Regions from separate parts of the Streptomyces sp. NPDC046805 genome, predicted to be linked through region 1. Evidence: riboswitches for the same ligand, from Rfam matches in the RefSeq annotation. Region 1 holds a riboswitch; each other region holds the start of a gene.

Region 1 (5,013 bases):
CTTGCGGTGCGCTGCCACCGGACCGTCACGTCCTTTCGTGTGACTCGTACGACCGCGGGGGCGCTCTCTCGCGCCCGGTGTCCTGCGGCGGCCCGCACGGGGGAGCGGGCCGCCGCCGGACCTTCTCGGCGGAGGTGTCCGGCTGCCGCCCATGGCCCGGGCGGCGGTGGGGAGCCGGTCACCTGGTGGAGGACGCTAAACCTGAGTGTGTCGGCTTGGTAACGCGATGTACGGAAGTGGCGTGACGGGATCGCCTGGTGACCGCATATGACAGCGATCAGGGTGCGGAGCCGCCGACTTCATGTGGAGCCGTGACCGAAGCAGCGGTTTCGGGGCGCGCGGGGTGGCGCGGTGCTAAGGCCACGGGCGCATATGCGCATGAGGGGGAGGGGGCGAGAAGGTGGGGCGGTGGCCGGACGTGCCGGCGCCGCTGATTAGGCTCCCGACCATGGGCGTACTCATCGAAATCTTCGTCGGCCTGCACATCATCGGCATCGCCTCGCTCCTGGGCGGCTTCCTCACCCAGATGAAGGCGATGGGCAAGGGCACAGCCCGGTTCGTCCCCGCGATGCTGCACGGCGCGCTGACCATGCTGGTCACCGGCGTGGTCCTGGTCGGTCTCAACGAGGCCGGCGGCCATCATGTCAACAGCATCAAGATCGGCGTGAAGCTGGCGCTGCTGATCGTGATCCTCGGGCTCGTCTACGTGAAGCGGGACGACGAGACGGTGGACAAGCGCCTCTTCGGCCTGGTGGGCGTGCTGACCATGGTGAACATCTTCATCGCCGTGCTGTGGACGTGACTGAGCCGGACGTGAGATGAGCCGGAGGTGGTGTGAGCCGCCGCGACAGCGGCCCACACCACCGCGGCCGGCTCAGACCAAACGCTCCATCAGGTCGGCTCAGGCCGGCCGCACCACGCTGTGGATGATCGACGAGCCGCCGTAGTAGATCGACTCCTCGCGGACGTAGGCGCCGGGCTTCGGGGCGTGGATCATCATGCCGTTGCCGATGTAGATGCCGACGTGGCTGATGTCGTCGTAGAAGAAGATCAGGTCACCGGGCCGGGCATCGGCGAGCGAGACCGTGGTGCCGACGTTGACCTGGTCCCAGGTGGTGCGCGGGAGGCTGACGCCGGCGGATCTCCAGGCGGCCTGGGTGAGGCCCGAGCAGTCGAAGGAGTCGGGCCCGGTGGCGCCCCAGACGTACGGCTTGCCGATCTGGGCGCGCGCGAAGGCGATCGTCTTCGCGGCCTGCGTGGCGTACGAGGAGTCCGCGGTGGAGGTCGAGGAGCCCGAGGAGGAGCCCGTCGAGGCCGACACGCTCGCCGCGGCGGCCTTCTTCTGCCGGGCCGCCTCCTCCGCGGCCTGCTGCTTGGCGAGCTCCGCCGCCTTCCGCGCGGCCTCCTCCTGCTTCTGCTTCTCGATCGCCGCTAGCCGCGCCTTCTGCTCCGCCGTCAGCTTCGACAGCAGCTCACGCGCCGTCGTCAGCTTCGTCTGGACGGTGGTCTTGGCGGTCCTCAGGTCGGTCTGCGAAGCGGTGAGCGTCTCGAGGCTCTTGGTGGCCTCCTGCCGTTTCTTCATGGTCGCGGACTGCTGGGTGACGTAGTCGTCGACCGCGCCCTTCTCACGTGAGGTCAGCCGGTGCATCAGCTGGCTCTGGTCGAAGTAGTCCTGCGGGGAGTTCGCGAGCAGGAGGGTGGCGGTACTGGGGGCGGCGGCGCCGGTCCGGTACTGCGCCGCGGCGAACGTACCCAGCTTCTCGCGTGCCTTGTTGAGCCGCTCCGTGCGGCGGGCCACGTCGTCGAGGAGGCCGTCGACGCGCTTGCGCTCCTCGCCGGTCTTCACCTTCGCGGAGTTGTACTTCTCGGTCGCCGACTCCGCCTGGTGGTACAGGTCGTCGACCTTCTTCTGGACCTCTTCGACGCTCGGCTTGCCGCGGTCGGCGGAGGGGGCGGCCTGAGCTGTCTGGGACAGCAGGGCCACCGAGGTGAGGGCGGCGGTTGCGAGGGCGGGGGTGCGTATGCCCGCCAGGCCCGTACCGACGGGGCGCGGCTTGCGGTGCGACGCCAAGGGGGACTCCTTCCGTGCTCCGCCTACCGAGTTAGCTGTCGGGTTCGGGCGGGTGGATCCGGAAGGCTGCCCTACGGTCCCTTCCCTGAGGGGAGCGGGACCGATTCACCCCAAGGTCGGTGTGGGTCCCCGGCTCCGGCACCACGGAAGGCGCGCCGGACTCGGCGGGGGCCGCGTGGCCCGGCGACGTTCGCCGGTGGGGGTCCTGCGGCCCGCCCGGCACGGTAGCCAACTCGTGTGGCCCGTGTGAAGGTTGGTGGGTGATATGCCCGATACATTTTCGTGACCTTGGTAATGACCTTGCCTGGCGATGGTCAATTCGGTGTGTTATGAGGTGACTTGTTCGGTTGTTCTCGACGGGGGGATGGCGTCGGTCGCCGTCGCCGCGTGATCGATTCGAGCCGCCTGCGGGTCGGTTGCGTACCGTTACGGCACGATTCTGGAGGGTGAAGGTGGGTGTGTGTGCCGCACCCGGCGTCCCCGGCCGTGGATGTTTTCGGGGCGGCGGCGGTTTGTCGGTGGGGCGCCCTAGACTCGGAGAGCGATGAGCAGCCTCTTTGACGACAGCTTCCTGGCGAACCTCCAGGCCCCCCGCGGCCACGAGGAGGAACCGCCGCCGCCCGAGGACGATCACGCTCCGGAGTCGATTCCGGACGATCTGTTCGGCGGGAAGTTCGACGTGCCGCCGGACCGGGACGCCCACTACCGCGACGGCGCCCCGCGCCCGGTCATCGACCCGGCGGCGCTCCTGGTCGGGCTGAACGACAACCAGCGCGCGGCCGTCGTGCACGCCGGTTCCCCACTGCTCATCGTGGCCGGCGCGGGCTCCGGCAAGACCCGCGTCCTCACGCATCGCATCGCGCACCTGCTGGCCGAGCGGAACGTGCACCCGGGCCAGATCCTCGCGATCACCTTCACCAACAAGGCCGCGGGCGAGATGAAGGAGCGCGTCGAGCAGCTCGTCGGCCCGCGCGCGAACGCGATGTGGGTCATGACCTTCCACAGCGCGTGCGTGCGCATCCTGCGCCGCGAGAGCAAGAGGCTCGGCTTCACGTCGTCGTTCTCGATCTACGACGCCGCCGACTCCAAGCGGCTGATGGCCCTGGTCTGCCGCGACCTGGACCTCGACCCCAAGCGCTTCCCGCCGAAGTCCTTCAGCGCCAAGATCTCCAACCTGAAGAACGAGCTGATCGACGAGGAGGACTTCGCGGCCCAGGCCTCCGACGGCTTCGAGAAGGCCGTCGCCCAGGCCTACGCGCTCTACCAGTCGCGGCTGCGCGAGGCGAACGCCCTCGACTTCGACGACCTGATCATGACGACGGTCAACCTGCTCCGCGCCTTCCCGGACGTCGCCGAGCACTACCGCCGCCGCTTCCGCCACGTCCTCGTCGACGAGTACCAGGACACCAACCACGCCCAGTACGCCCTGGTGCGCGAGCTCGTCGGCCCCTCCGATCAGTCGGCGGACGCGACCCCGGGCGAGCACGAGCTGCCGCCCGCCGAACTGTGCGTCGTGGGTGACGCCGACCAGTCGATCTACGCCTTCCGCGGAGCGACCATCCGCAACATCCTCCAGTTCGAGGAGGACTACCCGGACGCGACGACGATCCTGCTGGAGCAGAACTACCGCTCCACGCAGACGATCCTGTCCGCCGCCAACGCGGTCATCGAGCGCAACGAGTCCCGCCGCCCGAAGAACCTGTGGACCAACGCGGGCGCGGGCGCGGGCATCACCGGCTACGTCGCCGACACCGAGCACGACGAGGCCCAGTTCGTCGCCGACGAGATAGACCGCCTCACGGACGCGGGCGACGCGAGGGCCGGCGACGTCGCCGTGTTCTACCGCACCAACGCCCAGTCCCGTGTCTTCGAAGAGGTCTTCATCCGCGTCGGCCTGCCCTACAAGGTCGTCGGCGGCGTCCGCTTCTACGAGCGCAAGGAGGTCCGGGACGTCCTGTCGTACCTGCGGGTGCTGGCCAACCCGGAGGACTCCGTCCCGCTGCGCCGCATCCTCAACGTCCCCAAGCGCGGCATCGGCGAGCGCGCGGAGGCGATGGTCGACGCGCTCGCCCAGCGCGAGAAGATCAGCTTCGCGCAGGCGCTGCGCCGGGTCGACGAGGCGTACGGCATGGCCGCGCGGTCGACCAACGCCGTAAGGCGCTTCAACGTGCTGATGGAGGAGCTCCGTACGATCGTCGAGTCCGGAGCGGGACCGGCGACCGTCCTGGAGGCGGTGCTGGAGCGCACCGGCTATCTCGCCGAGCTCCAGGCGTCCACCGACCCGCAGGACGAGACCCGCATCGAGAACCTCCAGGAACTCGCCGCCGTGGCTCTGGAGTTCGAGCAGGAGCGCGAGGAGGGCGAGGAGCAGGGCACGCTGTCCGACTTCCTGGAGAGGGTCGCCCTGGTCGCCGACTCCGACCAGATCCCCGACGAGGAGGACGGCGACGGCGTCATCACGCTGATGACCCTGCACACCGCCAAGGGCCTGGAGTTCCCGGTGGTGTTCCTGACCGGCATGGAGGACGGGGTCTTCCCGCACATGCGCGCCCTCGGCCAGACCAAGGAGCTGGAGGAGGAGCGGCGCCTGGCGTACGTCGGCATCACGCGCGCGCGGGAACGGCTGTACCTCACGCGCTCGACGATGCGCAGCGCCTGGGGCCAGCCGTCGTACAACCCGCCCTCCCGCTTCCTGGAGGAGGTCCCGGACTCGTACCTGGAGTGGAAGCGGACGGGAGCCGTCGCGTCCAAGCCCTCCGGGTCGGCGTCCGGGATCGCGGCCTCGCTGTCGTCGTCCCGCTCGCGTTCGTCGGCGGCGGGCGCGTCCGGGTTCGCCACGCGCAGGACGTCGGACAAGCCGGTGGTGTCCCTGGCCGTCGGGGACCGGGTCACGCACGACCAGTTCGGGCTCGGCACCGTCGTCGCAGTGGCGGGCGCGGACG
Region 2 (5,013 bases), on a different contig from region 1:
GCCGCCCGCTACGTCCTGCCCGAGTTCACCGAGCGCACGAGCTCCGGTCAGCGCACGCTCGATCCGTACTCGAAGTTGCTCGAGGAGCGGATCGTCTTCCTCGGCACGCCGATCGACGACACGTCGGCGAACGACGTGATGGCGCAGTTCATGCACCTCGAACACGACTCCCCGGACCGGGACATCTCGCTGTACGTCAACTCCCCCGGCGGCTCGTTCAGCGCGATGGCGGCCCTCTACGACACGATCCGGTACGTCAGCTGTGACGTGGAGACGATCTGCCTGGGCCAAGCCGGCTCGTCGGCGGCGGTGCTGCTCGCGGCCGGCACGCCGGGCAAGCGGTTCGCGCTGCCGGGGGCGCGGATGCTGATCCAGCAGCCGTCGCTGCCCGAGCCGGTGCGGGGGCAGCCCAGCGATCTGGTCATCCAGGCGGAGGAGTTGACCCGGGTCCGCGCCCTTCTGGAGGACATGCTCTCCCGGCACACCGGGCGCGCCCCGGAGCAGGTGCACGAGGACCTCGAACGGGACTTGATCCTGGACGCCCAGGGCGCGCTGGAGTACGGCCTGGTGGACGGGATCATCACCAGCCGCAAGGCCTCGCGCGGCACACCGGATTCGAGGTGAGCCGCCGATGCTGCCACCCGAACTGCCGCCGCTGCCCGCTCTCACGTGCGCCGAGGGCGAGTTGATCGACCGCTACCTCGACGTGGTCGACCTGCTGGGCCGGATCAATCCGGCGCAGAACGCGGGCACGTACGGCGGACTGCGGGCCGCCCAGGCCCTGGTCCGCAAGGCGGTGGAACTCCGTGACGCGCTGAGCCTGATGCACCAGCGGGGCGAGACGGAGCTGCACGCGGCCACCCTGGCATGTGCCTTGCGGGTGCTGGACGGCGAACGCCGCACCGCCCGCGTGACCGTGCCGTCGGACGGCTCGGGCTGACGAAGAACACCGGCCCGGTCGCCACCCCGGTCCGGGCCTCCGGGCCCGAGTTCAAACGGCCCGAACGACGTACCCCTGTTCGGCGTAGACGAGCGACTTTTTTCGGGGCATCGCGGGTTGCACGGGACGCGCGCGCGAGGAGCGCGCCGAGCGCTTCCGCGCTGGTCCGGGGGTACGTCGACTCCTCGCCCGGTATGCGGGCACCCGGGTATCCACCCGAACGGGCCAATAGTGACGCATTCCTCACATACCCGGTTCCATTGGGATATTCGGACTCCAGTGAGTCAAGATCCCTGTCTGACGACAAGCCCCCGCCACCGCGGCGGGGCGGTCCGGGCGGACGCCGAGTCCTGCCGCCGCCCGGATGACCGGTCGACGGCAGTGGATCGGCAGGAGTGGAGGACCCGAGCAAGACGGGTCGCCCAGCGGACACCGGTCCGCTGTGCGCAGCCCTTGGGGTGAAGCCGCGGCAACGCGGCCGGGCAACTTCGCCAGCCCGAATCCGACAGGTCATCCTTCACAGGCGGCTGACGAAGGGTTGCGCATGATTGCGCTCAATCGCGTCCCGTCTCTCGTGGCCCGGGCCGGCACGGCCTCGGCCCTCACTCTCGCCGCCGTGGGCGGCTCGATCGTGGTGCCGGGCATGGCCTCCGAGGCCGCGGCCGCCGCCACGGCGACCAAGGCACTCCAGATCGCGGCCTCCAAGAAGGGCTCCCCGTACCGATGGGGCGCCACCGGACCGGGCAGGTTCGACTGTTCCGGGCTCACGCTGTACTCGTTCAAGAAGGTGGGCAAGAGCCTGCCGCGTACGGCGGCCCAGCAGTACAACAGGACCCACCATGTGTCGGCCCGCCATCGCAGGGCCGGGGACCTGGTGTTCTTCCACTCGGGCTCACGCGTCTACCACGTCGGCATCTATGCCGGGAAAGGAAGGATCTGGCACGCCCCGAAAACCGGGGACGTGGTGAAACTCCAGAAGATCTGGACGAGGAGCGTCTGGTACGGCCGGGTCGGCTGACCCGGCCTTTTTCTTGTCCTACGGCTCCTGCTGTCCCGCGGCGGTCACCGGCTCGGCCGGTACCGTCCAGGGGAGTTGGATGGAGACGGTCTTGCCGCCCTCGCGGGTGGGGCGGATGCGCAGCTTGCCACCGCATTCGGCGGCGAGCCAGCGGATGATGACCATGCCGCGCCCGTTGTCCTGCTGGACGGCCGCGGGAAGTCTCTTCGGGAACCGCGGGTGACTGTCGGTGACGCCGATGCGCAGGTGTTCGTCACGGACGAGCATCATGTCCACCCTGAAGGTGGGCGACTGCCCGAAGGTGTGCTGCACGGAGTTGGTGGCGAGTTCGGAGACGATGAGCCGGACGGTGTCGGCCGCTTCCGTGTCCGAGGGCAGGCCCCACTCCGCGAGCGTCCCCAGCACGAAGGAGCGGGCCGCGGAGACCGAGGCGGGATCGCTCGGCAGAGTGACGGATGCTTCCAGATGGTCTGCCATGGCGACGTCGTCCCTTTCCCACGGGACCGTAGTCCGACACGGAGCGGATGGTTCGCGTACGGTCCCGCACTGGTGCTTCGCCGTCAGACTGCCACCGCCGTGCCGGTCACGGTGCCGATCCACCGAGATATGCATATATCTGTCGCTCAAAGCGGTGAACTCTGCGACGGCAGACCGTATTTGGGAGGCTTGAAGGGAGTAAGGAGGAGCCCATGCAGCATGGTCCCGCGGTGCGCCGGCGGAAACTGGGCGCCGAACTGCGCACCCTGCGCACCGGCGCCTGCCTCACGAGCGGCGAAGCGGCCCGCCTGGTGGGCTGGCACCAGTCGAAGGTGAGCCGCATCGAGACGGGCGCCAGTGGCGTGAAATCGGCCGATGTGCGGTTACTCCTGGACGCCTACGGTGTGACGGACGGCCAACTACGGGAGTTACTCCTGGCGTTGGCGAACTCCGAGGACGGTGGCGGCCGGCACCACTGGTGGCACGCGTACCGTGGGGTACTGCCACCCGCCTACCGCGACTTCATCAGCCTGGAGTCTCAGGCGAGCGCGATGCGCACGCTGGAGACGTCGGTGGTCCCGGGGCTGCTGCAGACACCCGCGTACGCCCGGGCGGTGACGTGGGCGGCCGTGGGCGGGCCGGACGACGAGCCCGACGACCGGCTGGACGCCCTGGTGGAGGTGCGACTGGCCCGGCAGGAGGTCCTGCGCGCGGACCCTCCGCTGGAACTGACCGCCGTCCTCGACGAGGCGGTGCTGCGACGGCAGGTGGGCGGGCCGGAGGTCATGGCGGGGCAACTGAACAGGCTGATGGAGGCGGGGCGACTGCCCCAAGTAAGGCTTCAGGTCCTGCCGTTCGCGGCCGGCGCACACATCGGCATCACCGGCCCTTTCGTTATCTTCTCATTTCCGAGCACATCTGATCTGGATGTAGTTGTTCTCGACCACTTGACGAGTAGCCTCTACCTCGAGCGGAAAGAAGTCCTCCAGGCCTATACGGAGGCCTTCAACACCCTTCAGATCCACGCCCTTTCACCTGAGGACTCGTTGGATTACATCGCCGGGATAGGTGACGGCGCGTAAGGAGGCACCATGTCCGCACTGCCTCGGAACGTACCTACCAGTACCGATCTGCACGGTGTGCGGTGGCTGCGCAGCAGCTACAGCACCGGAGCCAACAACTGCGTGGAGACGGCTCGGCCGCGCCGCGGTCCCTGGACCGGGCTGCTCGCCGTACGCGACTCCAAGGACCCCGCCGGACCCGCGCTGCTCTTCTCTCCCCGGAGCTGGACGGAGTTCGTCGGCGCGTTCCGGTGACCCCGCACGCCCCGACCGAACCCCACGCAGCCCGACCCGACTGCCCCCGCTGACCCGTTCCCCGACCCGCGACGCACGGCCGTGTCACGCCGACTCATGGTCGCGCTTCGCCGATCACACGCACAGCGCGTGCGATCTCGGTCTCGGACAGGTCGGCGCGGGCGGTCAGCCTGAGCCGTGAGATCCCGTCGGGCACGGAAGGAGGACGGAAGCAGCCCACGGCCAGGCCCGCCCCTCGGCAGTCGGCCGCCCAGCGCACGGCCGCCTCCGGGGACGGCGCCCGCACGGAGACCACCGCGGCGTCCGGCCGTACCGCTTCCAGACCGGCGGCGGTCAGGCGTGCGTACAGGTCGGCGGCCACCTCGCGCGCCCGCGCCGCCCGCCGCGGCTGTCCGCGCAGCAGCCTGAGGGCCGCCAGGGCCGCGCCCGCGGCGGCGGGGGCGAGGCCCGTGTCGAAGATGAACGTCCGTGCCGCGTTGACCAGGTGGTCGATCACGTGCGCGGGACCGAGCACGACCCCGCCCTGGCTGCCCAGTGACTTGGACAGGGTGGCCGTGACCACGATGTCGTCGGCGCCCGCGAGTCCGGCCGCGTACGCGGCTCCCCGGCCGCCGTCGCCGAGGACGCCGAGTCCGTGGGCGTCGTCGACGAGCAGCCCGGCGTCACGCTCCCGGCACGCCGCGGCCAACTCGGCCAGCGGCGCCGCGTCCCCGTCGACGGAGAACACCGTGTCGGACACGACGACGGCCGCCCCCTCGTGCGTGTCCAGCGCCTTGCCCACGGCGTCCGGATCGGCGTGCCCGACGACCTGGGTTGCGCCGCGGGCCAGGCGACAGCCGTCGATGAGGGAGGCGTGGTTGCCGGCGTCGGAGACGATCAGCGAGCCGTGCGGTCCCAGCGTGGTGACCGCGGCGAGGTTGGCGGCGTATCCGGAGGAGAAGACCAGGGCCGCCTCGAAGCCGCAGAAGCCGGCCAACTCGCGCTCCAGCTCGGCATGGAGCTCGGTGGTGCCGGTGACCAGCCGGGACCCGGTGGAACCGCCGCCCCAGGCGCGCGCGGCGGCCGCGGCCCCCTCGACGACCTCGGGGTGGCGGGCCAGCCCCAGGTAGTCGTTGCTCGCGAGGTCCAGGAGCGACGAGTCGGCGGCGCGGGGCCGCAGGGACCGTACGAGCCCGGCGCGGCGGCGCTGCTGCGCCTGGTCGTCGATCCAGCCGAACGCCATGGCTCCTCCGCGGAATTTGTAGGCAATGAACAGACACTAG
Region 3 (5,013 bases), on a different contig from region 1:
GACGTGAAGACCTCCGGCGACGTCGAGGTGCCGGTCATCGAGGCCGCCATCGACGAGGAGCTCGCCCGCTTCGCCGAGGAGGGCCCCACGCCCGAGGAAATGGAGCGCGCGCAGGCCCAGCTGGAGCGCGAGTGGCTGGACCGGCTCGGCACGGTCGCGGGCCGCGCCGACGAACTGTGCCGCTACGCCGTCCTGTTCGGCGACCCCCAGCTCGCCCTCACCGCCGTCCAGCGCGTCCTGGCGGTGACCCCCGAGGAGGTCCGGGAGGTCGCCCAGGCCCGCCTGCGCCCCGACAACCGCGCGTCGCTCGTCTACGAGCCGCTGTCGGAGGAGTCCGCGGAGCACACCGAGGACGAGGAGTTCCCCGAGGACCCGGAGTCCGAAGCCACCGTAGAAGCCGGCGCCGACCGACACGAGGACGAGGAGGCGGCCAAGTGACCGAGCTCGCCGCGATGGAGTTCCACCCCCAGCCCCGGGCGGGCGAGGCGAAGCCGTGGGCCTTCCCGGCCCCCGAGCGCGGCACGCTGGACAACGGCCTGACCGTCCTGCGCTGCCACCGCCCCGGCCAGCAGGTCGTCGCCGTGGAGGTGCTGCTGGACGCGCCCCTGGACGCCGAGCCGGCCGGCTTCGACGGCGTCGCCACGATCATGGCGCGTGCCTTCTCCGAAGGCACGAACCAGCACTCCGCCGAGGAGTACGCCGCCGAGCTGGAGCGCTGCGGTGCCACCCTCGACGCGCACGCCGACCACCCGGGCGTCCGTATCAGCCTGGAGGTCCCTGCTTCCCGCCTCGGCAAGGCGCTCGGCCTGCTCGCCGACGCCCTGAAGGCGCCCGCCTTCGCCGACAGCGAGGTCGAGCGGCTGGTCCGCAACCGCCTCGACGAGATCCCGCACGAGCTGGCCAACCCGGCCCGCCGCGCGGCCAAGGAGCTGTCCAAGGAGCTGTTCCCGGCGACCTCGCGCATGTCGCGCCCGCGCCAGGGCACCGAGGACACGGTCGCCAAGATCGACGCCCCGGCCGTACGCGCCTTCTACGACCGGCACGTCCGGCCCGCCACCGCCACCGCCGTGGTCGTCGGCGACCTCACCGGCATCGACCTCGACGAGCTGCTCGGCGACACCCTGGGCGGCTGGACCGGCTCCCCGGCCCAGCCGCGTCCCGTGCCGCCGGTGAGCGCCGACGACACCGGTCGCGTCGTCATCGTGGACCGCCCCGGCGCCGTCCAGACGCAGCTGCTCATCGGCCGCGTCGGCGGCGACCGGCACGACCGTGTGTGGCCCGCCCAGGTGCTCGGCACCTACTGCCTCGGCGGCACCCTCACCTCCCGCCTGGACCGGGTCCTGCGCGAGGAGAAGGGCTACACCTACGGTGTGCGCTCGTTCGGGCAGGTCCTGCGGTCCGCCCCGGACGGCACGGGCGCCTCGATGCTCGCCATCAGCGGCTCCGTGGACACCCCGAACACCGGCCCGGCGCTCCAGGACCTGTGGACGGTGCTGCGCACGCTCGCCGAGGAGGGCCTCACGAACGCCGAGCGCGACATCGCCGTGCAGAACCTCGTCGGAGTGGCGCCGCTGAAGTACGAGACCGCGGCGGCCGTGGCCGGCACCCTGGCCGACCAGGTCGAGCAGCACCTGCCCGACGACTTCCAGGCCTCGCTGTACCGGCAGCTCGCCAACACGGGCACCGTGGAGGCCACCGCGGCCGTGGTGAACGCCTACCCGGTGGACCGTCTGGTGACCGTCCTCGTCGGTGACGCCGCTCAGATCAAGGAGCCGGTCGAGGCCCTCGGCATCGGTGAAGTCACCGTCGTGGCCGCCGAGTAGCCCACAACAGGCACCCGCGCGCGTGGGGCCCTGGCGACTGACCGGTCGCCAGGGCCCTCGTGTGTTCCGCCCAGGCCTTCACACCTACCGCCCATATGCCCGAATTGGGGCGGAGGTCGCCTGTCTGCGTGTGGCGTGCGCTACAAAAGTCTTTTTTTGTTTGGGAATTGAAAGTTGCCCCCCTTAGCGTCGTCCGGGCTGTTCGTCAGGCAGTGCGCCGCGCCCGCGGCACCGGACAGTCATCGCCGAGTCCCCGTACGGCGCGAGCCAGGGGAGCCGGGGACCCAACCGTCCCTGGGGTGAATCGGACGCCCACGCGCGCCGTGGGGGCCGTAGGAGACCTTCCTGCTCCGAACCCGTCAGCTAACCCGGTAGGCGAGAAGGAAGGAAAGGACCAGCCACTTCATGGCGTTCACGCGCGCCACCGGGAAGCATCGTCGTCCCAGCCGGATGCAGCGCACCACCGCTCGTGCCGCGGGTGTCGCGGCCCTCACCACCACCGGTGTGGTCGGCACCCTGGCCGCCCCGGCGCTCGCCGCCGGCGGCAGCGCGGGGCAGACCGGCCTCATCCCCGTCGTCTCCCTCGGCGGCTCGGCCGCCCAGCAGATCGACGCTCAGGCCACCGCCCAGAAGCAGGCCGCCGAGGAGAAGGCTGCCGAGAAGGCCGCGCGCGTGGCGGCGGCGAAGAAGGCCGCGAAGGAGCGTGCGGCCAAGGAGCGTGCCGCTCGCGCCGCCGAGCGCAGGCGCCTCAACGCCTTCGTGGTGCCGGTCGCCCACTCGTACGTCTCCACCGGTTACAAGTCCAGCGGCTCCCTGTGGTCCTCCGGTGCCCACACCGGCATCGACTTCCACGCGGCCAGCGGCACCGTCGTCCACGCCGTCGGCTCCGGCACGGTCGTGTCCGCCGGCTGGGGCGGGGCGTACGGCAACCAGATCGTGATCAAGATGGCCGACGGCATGTACACCATGTACGGCCATCTGTCGTCGATCGGCGTCTCGGTGGGCCAGAAGGTCACTCCGGGCGAGCAGATAGGCCTGTCCGGAGCGACGGGCAACGTCACCGGCCCGCACCTCCACTTCGAGGCCCGCACCACCCCGGACTACGGCTCCGACGTCGACCCCGTCGCCTATCTCCGCAAGCACGGCGTGCACGTCTGACGGACGAGCGTGGTGCCCGTCCGACGGACGATCGCACCTCATCCCGAGGCCCCGGCTCCCCGAGCCGGGGCTTTCGCCGTTTCGAACGCGACGCTGAGCGCAGTACCGAACGCAATGCTGAACGCGGTGCTGTCCAAAATCTGTCCATGGATTCCGGCCTGCCGTCGGAAATTCCGGCTCCTTGCAATAGAGTCACCGGACATGCGTCGATCGTCGATGCTTCACGAGCGTCGCTTTCATGGGGATCCATTTCCAGGGGATCCGTTTCACGGGGATCGAAGCGGAGGTCGGTCATGCGGGTTCCGGCGCAGTCGGTGTGCACGGCGATCCGGGACGACATCGTCACCGGCGTCCACGAGCGTGGCGGCCGGCTCACCGAGGAACTCCTCGCGCGCCGCTACGGCGTCTCCCGCGTTCCCGTCCGCGAGGCCCTGCGCACCCTGGAGGCGGAGGGCTTCGTGGTGACCCGGCGGCACGCGGGCGCGTGCGTGGCCGAACCGACCGAGCAGGAGGCCGCGGACCTGCTGGAGATGCGCCTGCTGCTGGAGCCCCTCGGCGCGTCCCGGGCCGCCCGGCGGCGCACCGAGGCGCACCTCAAGGTGCTGCGCGGCCTCGTCAGGCTGGGTCAGGAGCGGGCCAGGAGGGGCAACAGCGAGGACCTGCGCTCCCTGGGCGGCTGGTTCCACGAGACGCTCGCCCAGGCCGCCGGCAGCCCGGCGCTGACCTCGGCGCTCGCTCAACTGCGGCACAAGATCGCGTGGATGTACGTGGTGGCCGCGCCCGTCGACCCCGTCGAGTCCTGGGCGGAGCACGGCGCCCTCGTGGAGGCGGTGGCGCGCGGCGAGGACGAGCGCGCGCGGGCGATCTGCGCCCTGCATGCCGAGCGTGCGACGACCACGCACCGGCTGCGGTTCGCCTCCGGCGCCGACGGCAGGGCGCACGTGAGGAATACGCAACATGCCGTACACATGCCGAGCCTGCGGCATTAACACGGGCGCCGTATACAAAGGGAAGGCATTCCATGGGGGCGTATTTCCGCTGCCTGCAATTCCCCCTTGCTCTTGTGTTCGGTGAATTCGACACGAGGTGCGCGCGAAAACGCGGAAGCCGCGTCACCCTTTCCGGATGACGCGGCTTCCTGGTGTCACACAGATGATGCTCGGACGGTGATCAGACGGTCTCGGGCAGTTCCTCGAGGCCCTCGGCGACCAGCTTCGCCAGTCGGTCCAGGGCGGCGTCCGCGCCCTCGGCGTCGGAGGTGAGGACGATCTCCTCGCCGCCCTCGGCGCCCAGGCTGAGAACGGCCAGCATGGAGGCCGCGTTGACCGGCGCGCCGCCGGCCTTGGCGATCGTCACCGGGACGCCTGCGGCCGTGGCGGCTCGGACGAAGATGGAGGCGGGCCGGGCGTGAAGACCCTCGGCCCAGCCGATGTTGACGCGGCGCTCAGCCATGTGCGTGCCCTTCGGTATCAGGGTTGTCTAGACCAGTTTTCCACATCGTGAAGCGGTGCCCGGAGCGGTCCTTGCGTCCCGCCCCGAGGTGTCGTCGGACCGCGGCCTCGGTCCAACTTCCGCCCTCCACAGACTGCCTCGCGCCGCTGTCGCCCGCGAGCCGTACTCTGGGGCCCATGCAGACCCCGGCGGACCGCAGCGACCGGCACGAGTACCCCGCCCATTGGGAGGCGGACGTGGTGCTGCGCGACGGCGGCACCGCGCGCGTCCGGCCCATCACCGTCGACGACGCCGACCGCCTGGTCAGCTTCTACGAGCAGGTCTCGGACGAGTCGAAGTACTACCGCTTCTTCGCGCCGTATCCACGCCTGTCCGCCAAGGACGTTCACCGCTTCACCCACCACGACTTCGTGGACCGCGTGGGGCTTGCGGCCACGATCGGCGGTGAGTTCATCGCCACCGTACGCTACGACCGCATCGGCGCCGGAGGGGTGCCCGCCTCCGCGCCGGCCGACGAGGCGGAGGTCGCGTTCCTGGTCCAGGACGCGCACCAGGGGCGCGGGGTCGCCTCCGCCCTCCT
Region 4 (5,013 bases), on a different contig from region 1:
ACCTTGACGAGCAGCGCGTTGGCGGAGCCCTCCTCGATGCCGCGGGCCAGGCGCTCGGGGTTGGTGACGAAGAGGTCGTCGCCGACGATCTGGACCTTGTCGCCCAGCTTCTCGGTGATGACGTTCCAGCCGGCCCAGTCGTCCTCGAACAGCGGGTCCTCGATGGAGACGAGCGGGTAGTCCGCGACGAGCTGCTCGTAGTACTCCGTCATCTCGGCGGCGGAGCGCTCCTTGCCCTCGAAGAGGTACTTGCCGTCCTTGTAGAACTCGGAGGCGGCCACGTCGAGCGCGAGGGCGATCTGCTCACCGGGGACGTACCCGGCCTGCTTGATGGCCTCGAGGATGAGGTCGAGGGCCTCGCGGTTGGAGCCGAGGTTCGGGGCGAAGCCGCCCTCGTCACCGAGGCCGGTGGACAGACCCTTGGTCTTCAGGACCTTCTTCAGCGTGTGGTAGACCTCGGCGCCCCAGCGCAGGGCCTCGGAGAAGGACTCCGCGCCGATCGGGGCGATCATGAACTCCTGGATGTCCACGTTGGAGTCGGCGTGCGAGCCGCCGTTCAGGATGTTCATCATCGGCACCGGCAGGAGGTGCGCGTTCGGGCCGCCCAGGTAGCGGAACAGCGGGAGGTCGCTGGCCTCGGAGGCGGCGTGCGCGACGGCGAGGGAGACGCCCAGGATGGCGTTGGCGCCGAGCGAGCCCTTGTTGTCGGTGGCGTCCAGGTCGAACATCGCCTGGTCGATCAGGCGCTGCTCGGTGGCGTCGTAGCCGACGAGCTCCGGGCCGATCTGCTCGATCACGGCGAGGACGGCCTTCTCGACGCCCTTGCCCTGGTAGCGGTTGGGGTCACCGTCGCGGAGCTCGATGGCCTCGAAGGCGCCGGTGGAGGCGCCGGACGGAACGGCGGCACGACCCGTGCTGCCGTCGTCGAGGCCGACCTCGACCTCGACCGTGGGGTTGCCTCGGGAGTCCAGGATTTCCCGGGCTACGACGACGTCGATGGACGGCACGAGCATCTCCTTCTTGGATGTGACGCTGAAAGTGCGGGGCACATGGGCCGTGTCGGCCCTGGCTGTGCCTTGCGACTAGAGCCTAACCGCCCGGGGGTCCCGGTCGGCCGACCGACCGCCCCATGGACACGACGGCGACCGTACATATTGTTTCTGGGCGGAACAAAGGGGGGGCTGAAAGAAGCCCGGAAAGCCCCCGCCCCGGCGCGTACGGGGGAAAACGCGCCGGGGCGGGGAGTCTGAGGGGCCGCCTGCTCCTTACTTCAGGTGCAGCTGCTGGCCCGGGTAGATGAGGTTCGCGTCCTCGATGATGTCCTTGTTCAGCTCGAACAGCTTCTTCCAGCCGCCCTCGACCTTGTGCTTCTCGGCGATCGAGCCGAGGGTGTCGCCCTTGACGACCTTGTACTCGCCGTCGCCCTTCTTGACCTTCTTGCCGGTCGGGGTGGTGACGGTCTTGCTCGCGGCCGGGCGGTCGGTGGAGCGGGTGGCCGCCTGCGGCTCACTGGCGTGGGCGGTGGCGGTGGTGTCCGTGCTGCCGGTGCTCGTGCTGCCGGAGGAGGAGGAGGAGGCGGTGCCACCGCTGTACGGGGTGCTGGTCAGACCCGTGCCGCAGTTCGGCCAGGCGCCCTTGCCCTGGGCGGCGAGGACCTTCTCGCCGATCTCGATCTGCTGGGCCTTGGTGGCCTTGTCGGCGGTGGCGGCGTACTGCGTGCCGCCGTACGCGGCCCAGGTGGAGGCGGAGAACTGCAGACCGCCGTAGAAGCCGTTGCCGGTGTTGATGGACCAGTTGCCGCCGGCCTCGCACTGGGCGACGGCGTCCCACTGGGAGGCGGTGGCGGCGGAGGCGTTGCCGGACGCCATCAGCGGGGCGGCGACAGCGGCGCCGGCGACACCGGCGAGCGCGAGAGCGCGGGTGGCCTTGGACGGACGGCGGTGCGTGCCCTTGCTGGAAAACAGCATGGATCGATCCCCTCACCGACGCCTGCGAGGTGAGCTGTCGGGTTCGGGCCGGTTGAGTTGCCCGGCCACGTCCCTCGCGGGACATGGCTTCACCCCAAGCCGGTCGCGGCATCAACTGCCGGTTCCGGCACTTACCTTGGGTCCCCCGCTCCTGCCTACGGCGCTTGACGCGTCGACTGTTCCCGTACGGCCGCTGGCAGGACTCGGCGTAGCGGCAGCCGGGGCTCGTGGTGACGAGCGGACTTGACCGTAGGCACGCGATCCGCGGAATTCCAAAGACGATCAGGGCTTCTGAGAGTCATCCCACACTTTCGCCAAACGGGACATTTGGCGACGAAGCGGGGCGCCAACTCCCGCTACTTCGCACCCTTTTCGCCACCGATGTGGAGGGTCTGACCGGCGGCGATCCGGTTCGGGTCGGAACCGACGGCCTTCTTGTTGGCGCCGTACAGCGCCCGCCATCCGCCGTCCACGTCAAGGGAGTCGGCGATGGAGGCGAGAGTGTCGCCCGCCTGGACGGTGTAGGCGTGCCGCGCGGAGGAGTCGGCGGAGTCACCACTCGCCCGGTTCGCCCCATTTTCGTCCGCACTGTCGCCCCGATGGCGACCGCCGCCACCGATCGCCCCGGTGTCGACCAGACTCCAAGAGCTACCGCTCTGCCATTCGTTGTCCGAATCGTCGGCTTCAGGGCTCGCCGTGTGCGAGCTGCCGTCGTTCCATGCGCCACTGGAACCGGCCGGTGCGGACTTCCCGGTCTCGACAGGGCCGCCGGAGCCGGTGGAACCGCTCTCGGCGCCGGCACCCGCGTCGGCATCCGTCGACGGGGACGCGGACGACGCGGACGACGAGCCCTCGGACGAGGAGCCGGACGAAGACCCGCCCGACGTCAACGCGCCGATCAGACCGGACGAGCCGTGCCCACCCGAGGAGCCGGAGCCGGAATGGGACGAACCGCCCCCGGAGACGCCGGTGTCGACATGGACCGACCCCGACTTGCTGCTGAGCCCGGCGAGCAGGGCGCACGTGGCCCAGTGGCCCGTCCCCTGGTCGGCGAGCATCTTCTCGGCGACGGCTATCTGCTGTGAACGGCTGGCCTCGTCGGGGCTCGAGGCGTAGTGGCCACCGCCGTACTTGTCCCAGTCCTCCTGGGAGATCTGCAGACCGCCGTAGTACCCGTTGCCGGTGCTGGCGCTCCAGGAACCCCCGCTCTCGCACTCGGCCACCCGGTCCCACGTGGTGCCGTCTGCCGCGTTCGCGCTGGCCGCACCCAGAAGCGGGAGGGCGAGGGCGGAGCCGGTCACTCCGGCCGCGACGAGGACAGCCGGTGCCTGACGAGGGCGACGGTGACGACCGTTCCCGGAGATCATGCGGAAGCCTTTCGTGCGACAGCAGTGCCCGGCGCCACGAGTGAAGCGGAGACGCCGTGTTGACGAGTGAACGTATCGGCAGACGATCGCCCGTCACAAGTCAATCCCGCGCGGATCACGTGAAGATCACAGCGCTCACCCATAATTGCTCGCCAGTCGCCTTTATCCGGATACCGCGGGCTCATTCGCCTCCCCGTCCCGGCGCCCGCGCGCGCACGCACCGGCTCCGGTTACGGTCGTTCCGTGAACGGCCCGAACACCGCCCCCGAACTCTTCACCTGGGAGTTCGCCAGCGATCCCTACCCCGCCTACGCCTGGCTGCGCGAGCACGCCCCGGTCCACCGGACCACGCTGCCCAGCGGCGTCGAGGCATGGCTGGTGACCCGGTACGCCGACGCGCGCCAGGCCCTCGCGGACAAGCGGCTGTCGAAGAACCCCGAGCATCACGCCGAGGACGCGCACGGCAAGCACAAGACCGGCATCCCGGGCGAGCGCAGCGCCAACCTCATGACGCATCTGCTCAACATCGACCCGCCGGACCACACCCGGCTGCGCCGGCTCGTGTCCAAGGCGTTCACCCCGCGCCGGGTGGCGGAATTCACGCCCCGCGTGCAGGAGTTGACGGACGACCTCATCGACCGGTTCGCCTCCCGCGGCGAGGCCGATCTCATCCACGAGTTCGCCTTCCCCCTCCCCATCTACGCGATCTGCGACCTGCTCGGCGTCCCGCGCGAGGACCAGGACGACTTCCGTGACTGGGCGGGCATGATGATCCGGCATGGGGGCGGCCCGCGCGGCGGTGTCGCCCGCTCGGTCAAGAAGATCCGCGGCTACCTCGCCGACCTCATCCACCGCAAGCGCGGCGACCTCGGCGACGACCTCATCTCCGGCCTCATCCGCGCCTCCGACCACGGCGAGCACCTCACCGAGAACGAGGCCGCCGCGATGTGCTTCGTGCTGCTGTTCGCCGGTTTCGAGACCACGATCAACCTCATCGGCAACGGCATGTACGCGCTCCTGCGCCACCCCGAGCAGCGCGCCCGCCTCCAGGAGTCCGTCGAGCGCGGCGAGTCGGAGCTGCTCGACACCGGCATCGAGGAGCTGCTCCGCTACGACGGCCCCGTGGAGCTGGCCACGTGGCGCTTCGCCACCGAACCCCTCACCATCGGCGGGCAGCGCATCGCCACCGGCGACCCCGTGCTGGTCGTCCTCGCCGCCGCCGACCGCGACCCCGCCCGCTTCACCGAGCCGGACACGCTCGACCTCTCCCGCGCCGACAATCCCCACCTCGGCTACGGCCACGGCATCCACTACTGCCTCGGCGCACCCCTGGCCCGCCTGGAGGGCCGCACCGCCCTCGCGACCCTGCTGCGCCGCCTGCCCGACCTCCAGCTCGCGGCCGATCCCGCCGACCTGCGCTGGCGGGGCGGGCTGATCATGCGGGGGCTGCGGGAACTGCCGGTGCGGTTCACGGCGGTCTGAGGGGGTCCCCCTCCCCTCCCCCTCCCTCCCCTGTCTCAGCTCACTTCTTCTCCCCCTCCACCTCCCTGATCGCGTCCCGGTAGGTCCGCGCCGCCGCGCGCAGCGCCGCCTCCGGGTCCACGCCCGCCTCCTCGGCGCGGGCCGCCAGCGCGAGCAGTTCGTAGCCGATGCCCTCCCCGCGCGGCAGCGGCACGTCC

What was found. Region 1 has a riboswitch for cyclic di-AMP ahead of ABZ910_RS14670 (NlpC/P60 family protein). Riboswitches for the same ligand answer to the same signal wherever they lie in the genome.
Region 2: linked by a shared signal. The riboswitch ahead of ABZ910_RS18060 (C40 family peptidase) and the one ahead of ABZ910_RS14670 (NlpC/P60 family protein) in region 1 are both predicted to bind cyclic di-AMP.
Region 3: linked by a shared signal. The riboswitch ahead of ABZ910_RS21330 (M23 family metallopeptidase) and the one ahead of ABZ910_RS14670 (NlpC/P60 family protein) in region 1 are both predicted to bind cyclic di-AMP.
Region 4: linked by a shared signal. The riboswitch ahead of ABZ910_RS20745 (transglycosylase family protein) and the one ahead of ABZ910_RS14670 (NlpC/P60 family protein) in region 1 are both predicted to bind cyclic di-AMP.

The regions. Positions count from the first base shown of each region.
Region 1 covers NZ_JBEYYC010000011.1:136,768-141,780, reverse strand. The annotation lists gene ABZ910_RS14680 (NlpC/P60 family protein) at 1-18, opposite strand, end outside; gene ABZ910_RS14675 (hypothetical protein) at 449-802, shown strand; gene ABZ910_RS14670 (NlpC/P60 family protein) at 902-2,071, opposite strand; cyclic di-AMP (ydaO/yuaA leader) riboswitch at 2,077-2,248, opposite strand; gene pcrA (DNA helicase PcrA) at 2,616-5,013, shown strand, end outside.
Region 2 covers NZ_JBEYYC010000015.1:71,126-76,138, forward strand. The annotation lists gene ABZ910_RS18050 (ATP-dependent Clp protease proteolytic subunit) at 1-624, shown strand, start outside; gene ABZ910_RS18055 (hypothetical protein) at 632-940, shown strand; cyclic di-AMP (ydaO/yuaA leader) riboswitch at 1,301-1,481, shown strand; gene ABZ910_RS18060 (C40 family peptidase) at 1,485-1,958, shown strand; gene ABZ910_RS18065 (ATP-binding protein) at 1,977-2,435, opposite strand; gene ABZ910_RS18070 (helix-turn-helix transcriptional regulator) at 2,648-3,517, shown strand; gene ABZ910_RS18075 (DUF397 domain-containing protein) at 3,527-3,751, shown strand; gene ABZ910_RS18080 (8-amino-7-oxononanoate synthase) at 3,846-4,973, opposite strand.
Region 3 covers NZ_JBEYYC010000019.1:51,485-56,497, reverse strand. The annotation lists gene ABZ910_RS21340 (pitrilysin family protein) at 1-438, shown strand, start outside; gene ABZ910_RS21335 (pitrilysin family protein) at 435-1,823, shown strand; cyclic di-AMP (ydaO/yuaA leader) riboswitch at 2,057-2,215, shown strand; gene ABZ910_RS21330 (M23 family metallopeptidase) at 2,229-2,981, shown strand; gene ABZ910_RS21325 (GntR family transcriptional regulator) at 3,275-3,970, shown strand; gene ABZ910_RS21320 (HPr family phosphocarrier protein) at 4,152-4,433, opposite strand; gene ABZ910_RS21315 (GNAT family N-acetyltransferase) at 4,610-5,013, shown strand, end outside.
Region 4 covers NZ_JBEYYC010000018.1:84,884-89,896, forward strand. The annotation lists gene eno (phosphopyruvate hydratase) at 1-1,013, opposite strand, end outside; gene ABZ910_RS20745 (transglycosylase family protein) at 1,266-1,967, opposite strand; cyclic di-AMP (ydaO/yuaA leader) riboswitch at 1,972-2,140, opposite strand; gene ABZ910_RS20750 (transglycosylase family protein) at 2,324-3,334, opposite strand; gene ABZ910_RS20755 (cytochrome P450) at 3,578-4,816, shown strand; gene ABZ910_RS20760 (nucleoside triphosphate pyrophosphohydrolase) at 4,857-5,013, opposite strand, start outside.